Linked DNA regions of Actinoalloteichus fjordicus. The protein of the gene in region 1 binds, or shares a complex with, the protein of each later gene. Links are inferred from orthologs where the notes say so. Each region holds a gene or a part of one and is shown on either strand. Other genes may lie near its edges.

Region 1 (4,490 bases):
GCTCCGAGGTCCGCTCGCTGAAGCGGGCTCGCCGGGACCGGGTCACTCGGGCGCCCGGGCGCCGCAGGCCGGTCGTGGCGACAGGAGAGGCCGGGTCGGCAGGCGCCCGACCGAACGACGTGCCCGTCGGCCGTCCACCCGCTGCTCGGTCGCTCCGTCTAGCGAGACCGACCGGCCGGACCGTCGGGAGAACCGGCAGCGGCCCGCCCGGCCGGGGCGGGAAGCCGGACATCGGCGGCCATGACCCTCGCACCGAGCCGACCGCTGTGGCCGACCGTCGTTCTCGGGCCCCTGATCCTCGCCGGAGAACGGACCCGAGCCTGCCCGCTAAGCGGGTCCCGGCCCGGCATCCTCCGGCGCAGGTTCCGGCACGGTCTCGAGTTCCCGCACCGCTGCCTGCGGTTCCTCCGCCGAGTCCGGCTCGCCGCTCACGGTCTGCTCGGCACTCGGGACCTGCTCGGCACTCGAGGCCTGCTCTGCACTCAGAACCTGCTCGCCGTCCGGGACCACCGCCCCGTTCTGCGCCGATCCCGCCGCAGGCACGAGCCCGGCCCGGCCCGCGTCGACGGCAGCGCGGGTCCGACCACGTAGCCGCTGCGAGATCACCGCGCTGATCCCGTCGCCCCGCATGCTGACCCCGTACAGCGCGTCGGCGATCTCCATCGTCGGCTTCTGGTGGGTGATGATGAGCAGCTGCGAGGTCTCTCGGAGCTGCTCGAGCAGGCCGATCAGTCTGCGCAGGTTCGTGTCGTCCAGCGCGGCCTCGACCTCGTCCATCACGTAGAACGGCGACGGCCGGGCCCGGAAGATCGCCACCAGCATCGCCACGGCGGTCAGCGACTTCTCGCCGCCGGAGAGCAGCGAGAGCCGCTTGACCTTCTTGCCGGGCGGCCGAGCCTCTACGTCGACGCCGGTGGTCAGCATGTCGTCGGGCTCCGTCAGCACCAGCCTGCCCTCGCCGCCGGGGAAGAGGGTGGCGAAGACGATCTCGAACTCCCTGGCCACGTCCACGTAGGCGGTGGAGAAGACCTCGAGGATGCGCTCGTCGACGTCCTTGATCACCGTGAGCAGGTCCCGGCGGGTGGCCTTGAGGTCCTCCAGCTGCGTGGACAGGAAGCGATAACGCTCCTCCAGCGCCGCGAACTCCTCCAGGGCCAGCGGGTTGACCTTGCCGAGCAGCGAGAGGTCTCGCTCGGCGCGCTTGGCCCGCCGCACCTGGGTGTCCCGGTCGAAGGGCATCGGGGCCGGTGCGGTGACCTCCTCGCCGCGTTCCTTCGCCGCCTCGTACTCGGCGGTCTCCGCCGCGCTGGGCGGCACGCCGACGTCGGGTCCGTACTCGGCGGCGAGATCCTCCAGCCCGATGCCGAAGTCGTCGGCGATCTTCGTCTCCAGCTGCTCGAGCCGAAGCCGGCGCTCGGCACGCAGCACCTCGTCCCGGTGCACCGCGTCGGTCAGCTTCTCCAGCACGGCGGTCAGTTCCCGCGCGTGGTTGCGCACCGCCGTCAACGCCTGTTCCCGATCGGCGCGGGCGGCCTGCGCGGCGTCCCGCTCGTGGACGGCACGGCTCAACGACACCGCGATCCGTCCCGAGGCCGTCTCGCCCGCGTCGACGACGGCCTTCGCCACCGCAGCGCCCCTGCTCCGCGCCGCGCGCACGGCGGCGATTCTCGTCCGGTTCTCCCGCTCGATCCGTGCGGCCCGGCGCAGCTGTTCGGCCCGCCCCTGCACGGAGCGGGCCCGTTCCTCGGCGGTCCGCTGGACCAGCCGGGCATCCATCTCCCGCTGGCGGGCCGTGCCGACGGCCTCGGACGCCTGTTCCCGCTCGTCGGTGTCCGGCTCGTGCTCCAGCGGCTCCGATTCGACGGAGGACAGCCGATCCTCCGACTCCGCCAGCCCCCGCAGGGTCTGCTCGTGCGCGGCCTCGACCTTGGCGCGGCGGGTCCGCAGCTGCTCCGCCTCGGTGCGCGCGGCCTTGGCGACCTGCCCGAGCCTGCTCAACCGCTCGGTGCTGCGCGCCTTGCGCACCTTGGCCTCGTTGACCGACTCCTGCGCGGCACGCATCTGATCTCGGCGGTCTCGCTCCTCGGCGCGCGCGCCGTCCAGCGCTGCCGCATGGGCTGCCAGCCTGCTCTGCGCTGCCACCAGCTCCCGGCGGGCGTCGTCCACCGCCGCCTGCACCTCGATGACGCTCTGATCGCGGCCGGAGCCGCCCGAGGCGAAGTCCGCGCCGAGGACGTCGCCCTCCGGCGTCACCGCCCGCAGGCCGGGAACGTCGGCGATCAGCGACTTCGCCGCCGCGAGATCGCCGACGACGACCACCCCGTCCAGCGCCCGGAGCACGGCGGGCCGTAGCGCCTGCGGAGCGCCGACGAGGTCGGCCGCCCACCTTGCACCGCGTGGCAGCTCCGGTCGGGCTCCACTCGCGACGGACGGCGCCCCGCCGATGAGCAGGCCTGCCCGGCCGGTGTCCTGGGACTTCAGCAGCTCCAGCGCCACCAGTGCGTCGTCGAGCCCGGCCAGGGCCACGGCATCGGCGACGGGGCCGAGTGCGGCGGCCAGGGCCACCTCGGCTCCGGGTTCCACGGTCAGCAGCGCCGCCACCGACCCGAGCAGGCCCGGCAGCCGCTCGCCTGCCGCGAGCAGCGCGCCCGCCCCGTCCTTGCGGGTCAGTCCCAGCGACAGCGCGTCCACCCGCGCGGTCCAGGCGGCGATGTCCCGTTCGGCGCCGCGCTCGGCGGCCACCAGCTCGGCGACCCGTTCCCTGGCCTGTTCCCTGGCGGCGGCCGCCGCATGATGCAGCTCCCCCAGGTCCGCGTCGTCGGTGTCCTGCCCGTCGTCGACGGCCTGCTGCTCCTCGAACTCCTGAGTGGCCGCGTCCGCTCGGTCCTCGGCCTCGGCCAACGCCGTCGACAGCCGCTCGATCTCCTCCTCGGTGGAGGCCGCCTTGCTGCGCAGCACCTCCACCTGCCCGGCCAGCCTGGCCAGGCCCTCCCGACGATCGGCGATGGCACGGGCGGCGGCGACGTGCGCCTGTTCGACGGCCTTGAGTCGCTGCTCGGCCAGCCCTCTGGCCTCGACGGCGTCGGACAGGTCGAAGCGGGCCTGCTCCAGGACCTCGGCCAGCTCGACCTCCGTCTCGGCGGCCTCCTCGGCCTCGGCCTCCAGCTCCTCGGGATCGCGCCCGCCGCGCGGTCCCTCCAGCGGTGCCGTGAGGTGCCGGTAGCGCTCCGCGGCCAGCCGCACGGTGCCCCGCAGCCGTTCCTCCAGTGCGGAGAGCCGATACCAGGTGTCCTGGGCGGCGTTCAGCCTCGGCGCGTCCTGCGCCAGCTGCTCCTCCAGCGCGGTCTGCTCCGCCTGGGCGATCTGCAACGAGCGCTCGACCTCGGTGCGACGCGCCCGGACCGAGGCCTCGTCGGCCTCGTCCCTGGCCAGGTCCACGCGGGCCGAGACGAGGTCGTCGGCGATGAGTCGTAGTCGCGCGTCCCGCAGGTCCGACTGGACCGCCTGCGCCCGCCTGGCGATCTCGGCCTGCTTGCCGAGCGGCTTGAGCTGCCGACGCAGTTCGGCGGTGAGGTCGGTGAGTCGGGTCAGATTGGCCTGCATCGCGTCGAGCTTCCGCAGCGCCTTCTCCTTGCGCTTGCGGTGCTTGAGGACGCCTGCGGCCTCCTCGATGAACGCGCGCCGTTCCTCCGGCTTGGACTCCAGGATCGAGGCCAGCTGTCCCTGACCGACGATGACGTGCATCTCACGGCCGATGCCGGAGTCCGACAGCAGTTCCTGGATGTCGAGCAGCCTGCACGAGTCGCCGTTGATCTCGTACTCGGTGGCGCCCTCCCGGAACATCCGTCGGGTGATGGAGACCTCGGTGTACTCGATGGGCAGGGCGCCGTCGGAGTTGTCGATGGTCAGGGTCACCTCGGCGCGGCCGAGCGGGGCGCGGCCCGAGGTGCCCGCGAAGATGACGTCCTCCATCTTCGCGCCGCGCAGCGCCTTGGCGCCCTTCTCGCCCATCACCCAGGTCAAGGCGTCCAGCACGTTGGACTTGCCGGAGCCGTTCGGACCGACCACGCAGGTGATGCCGGGCTCGAAGCGCAGGGTGGTGGCCGAGGCGAAGGACTTGAAGCCCTTGAGCGTCAGGCTCTTCAGGTGCACGGCTCGGTCATCCCTCCACGGTCCCCATCCCAGCGCGCCAGACGCGGGTACGACCGACGAGCGTACTCATCGCGACTGGTCAGCCACCGCGTGCGGCGGTCGGACACGCGCCCGCATCCGGCCCGAGATCACGGCGACGGGATGACCGGAGGCCGCAGTCACTCTTTCGCGCAGTCCGGCGCGGCCGGGGATGTGACGGTGTGTCAGGCGAGGAGGGGCGGGGCCGAGACTCAGCCGACCGCGCCCGCGATGATCAGGATGATGCCCAGCGGCACGGCGACGAAGATGCCGATGCGCATGAGCTTGTGCGTCGTGGTCCGGGCCGCCCGCAGCTCGTC
Region 2 (2,967 bases), 940 kb from region 1 along the record:
GACAGCCCGAGACGTTCGAGGAACAGCTCGGTGGTCCGGTAGAGCAGACCGCCGGTCTCCGGGTCGGTGCCGGTCTCCTCGACCAGGCCACGACCCAACAGGGTACGGATGACTCCGTCGACGTTCACCCCGCGTACTGCGGCCACTCGGGATCGTGTGGTCGGCTGCCGGTAGGCGATCACCGCCAACGTCTCCAGCGCGGCCCTCGTCAGCTTCGCCCGCTGCCCGTCGAGCAGGTATCTCTCGACATAAGGCGCGTACCGATCACGGGTGTACAGGCGCCAGCCCTCGCCGATTCGACGGAGTTCGATGCCGCTCTCGGCCGCGTCATACCGCGTGGCGATTCGGCACAGGGCCGCCGAGATGCGCCCGGCAGGCTGATCGAGCGTCCCCGCGAGCAGCTCCTCACCCGCCGGGACGTCCACGACCAGCAGCAGGGCCTCCAACGCCGCGTCGAGGGCGGGGTCGTCGGTCAGGTCGGGGGCGTCGTCTCGCGTCGAGGACATCCGGTCTCGCGCGGCCGATGGGGCCGACGGGGCCGGTGTGGCCGGGGGTGCCGGTGCGGCCGGGGATGCGGCCGCCCCCGCAGGCGGCGCAGGCACGTCCGGGTCGGGCACCTCGGGCTGGGGAACCGCAGGCTGGGGCACGTCGGGCACGGGGGCGGCGGGTTCTGGAACGTCCGGGACCGGCACGTTCGGCACCGGCACCTCGGGGCCCGGCTGGTCGGGTCTCGGCTGCTCGGGTTCCGGCTGCTCGGGTTCAGGGTGCTCGGGTTCAGGGTGGTCCGGTTCCGGCTGGGCCGGTTCCGGTACGAGCGGGTCGGGCCCGATCGGATCGGGCACGGCGGGGTCCGGCACCGTCGATGCGCTCGAGATCGATCCCTGGTCCGCACCTGTGCCCGCGAACAGACCGGCAGTCCCGGTCGGCGACGACGAGTGGCCGCGCCGCCCCTCGTCCGCGCTCTCCTGATTCACCCGTACTCCTCGTCCTCGACGCCTGCCCGATCGGACTCGGCGACCGCCCTGGCATGCTCGACGCTGCCGCCGACCCACCGCACCCGCAGGTCGCCCAGCGGATCGGTCTGGTCGAAGAGCACCGAGGTCTCCCGGTACAGCTCCAACAGGGCGAGGAACCGAGCGACCACCTCCACGGTCTGCTCGCAGTCCTCGGTGAGCTCGGCGAAGCTCGCCTCACCGCGCTCCGCGAGCAGGACCCGCAGGTACGCCGCGTGCTCCCGCACCGACACCCTCGCCATGTGCAGGTGCTCCAACGACACGGCAGGCGGCGGGCGCGGCCGGAACACCGCGGCCGCCACCTCGGCGAATCGATTCGCGTCGACGCCGAGGAGCACCTCGGGCAGCAGTCCCTCGAACCGCTCCTCCAGGGTCACCGACCTCGGGTACCGCCGGAACGCGCCCGCCTCCAGCTCGCTGAACAGCGCCGCCACCTGCTTGTAAGCGCGGTACTGGAGCAGTCGGGCGAACAGCAGGTCCCTGGCCTCCAACAGTGCCAGATCCTCTTCGTCCTCCACGTCCGCGGCGGGCAGCAGCCGCGCCGCCTTGAGGTCGAGCAGGGTCGCCGCGATCACCAGGAACTCGGTGATCTCGTCGAGGTCCCATTCCTCGCCCAGCCCTCGGATGTGGGCGATGAACTCGTCGGTGACCTTGTGCAGGGCCACCTCGGTGACGTCCATCCGATGCTGCGAGATGAGTTGCAGCAGCAGGTCGAACGGTCCCTCGAAGTTGTGCAGATGCACGGTGAACCGACCGCCGTGCGGGGCGGGGTCGGCCGGCGTCGAGGCCGGGTCGAGGGTCAGTTCTGTCTCGGGATCGAGGGGGCCTGCCCGGCCGGGATCGATCCGCGTCTCGAGCTGCACCGGATCGACCGCCCCGGACGTCGACCCGACGTCGGCGGCGGACGCTGCCGGAGACGCCGGAGACGCCGGAGACGGATCAGACCGGCCAGGCTCGCCGCCCGGCTCCGTCGCCGCCACGGGCGCGAGCACCGGTTCCCGCTCGCGACCGGTCATCCCGCCGCCTCCCCGCGCAGCCGCTCGACCAGGATCGAGTCGGCGCCGCGCGCCTGAAGGTCGGCCAGCACGACCGCGACGGCCTCCCGGACGACCCGACCTCGATCGGCGGTGACGCCGTGTTCGGCCAGCAGCACGAGCCGGGCCCGTTCCAGCGCCACCAGTTCCTCGGACGAGACGTAGACGGTGATCTTCGTGTCGTGTCGCCTGCGGCCGGAGCCGCGGGTCACCGCCGTGTCGACGGCAGGGGACAATACGTCGGGCACGTCGGTCGAGGCCTCGCCCGAGGGCCGGCCGGTCTCCGGCGTCGTGGACCTGAACAGCTCGGCGGCACCCGGTAGTGCGGCGCGTCGGGTCACCTGTGCTCCCGGCCTGCCTTCGAGTGCCACGCCCCGCTGCGGAGTCCCGCCGCGAGAGACGAGACCACGAGCCCGGTCATCGCGCGATCACCTCGCGCGCCAGCGCCCGGTAGGCCTTCGCGCCCGCCGAGCGGGGTGCCCAGCGAGTGATCGGCTCCCCCGCGACCGTCGTCTCCGGGAATCGCACCGTCCGGTTGATCACCGTGTCGAACACGATGTCGCCGAAGGCCTCGACGACTCTGGCCATGACCTCGCGGGAATGCAGGGTACGAGGATCGAACATGGTGGCGAGTATTCCGGTGATCTCCAGATCCGGATTCAGCCGCTCCCGCACCTTCTCGATGGTGTCGATCAGCAGTGCCACGCCACGCAGACTGAAGAACTCGCACTCCAGCGGAATGAGGACGCCGTGCGCGGCGGCCAGCGCGTTCACGGTGAGCAGGCCGAGCGAGGGCTGACAGTCGACCAGGATGTAGTCGTAGTCGGCCAGTACCGGCCGCAGGACCCTGGCCAGCGCCTGCTCCCGGCCGACCTCGACCACGAGCTGGACCTCGGCCGCCGACAGGTCGATGTTGCTGG

Evidence for each region.
Region 2: the proteins of smc (region 1) and UA74_RS21515 are in contact, whole or in part, in a crystal structure (PDB 3ZGX), measured with the Bacillus subtilis proteins. The link is inferred for Actinoalloteichus fjordicus from one-to-one orthologs.

What each region holds. Positions count from the first base shown.
Region 1 is NZ_CP016076.1:6,032,110-6,036,599, forward strand. Bases 128-4,457 are described here. They hold smc (chromosome segregation protein SMC), read right to left. Parts: upstream 4,153-4,457; coding sequence 328-4,152; downstream 128-327. Other genes in these bases: UA74_RS25710 (GIDE domain-containing protein), read right to left, coding at 4,383-4,457. Outside these bases: UA74_RS34215 (DUF397 domain-containing protein), read left to right, coding at 1-21; more of UA74_RS25710, read right to left, coding at 4,458-4,490. UniProt on the Bacillus subtilis protein: Required for chromosome condensation and partitioning.
Region 2 is NZ_CP016076.1:5,096,400-5,099,366, forward strand. What follows is about bases 1-2,931. They hold UA74_RS21515 (segregation and condensation protein A), read right to left. Parts: upstream 2,030-2,931; coding sequence 971-2,029; downstream 1-970. Other genes in these bases: scpB (SMC-Scp complex subunit ScpB), read right to left, coding at 1-830; UA74_RS21520 (hypothetical protein), read right to left, coding at 2,026-2,388; UA74_RS21525 (ParA family protein), read right to left, coding at 2,465-2,931. In the rest of the region: more of UA74_RS21525, read right to left, coding at 2,932-2,967. UniProt on the Bacillus subtilis protein: Participates in chromosomal partition during cell division. May act via the formation of a condensin-like complex containing Smc and ScpB that pull DNA away from mid-cell into both cell halves.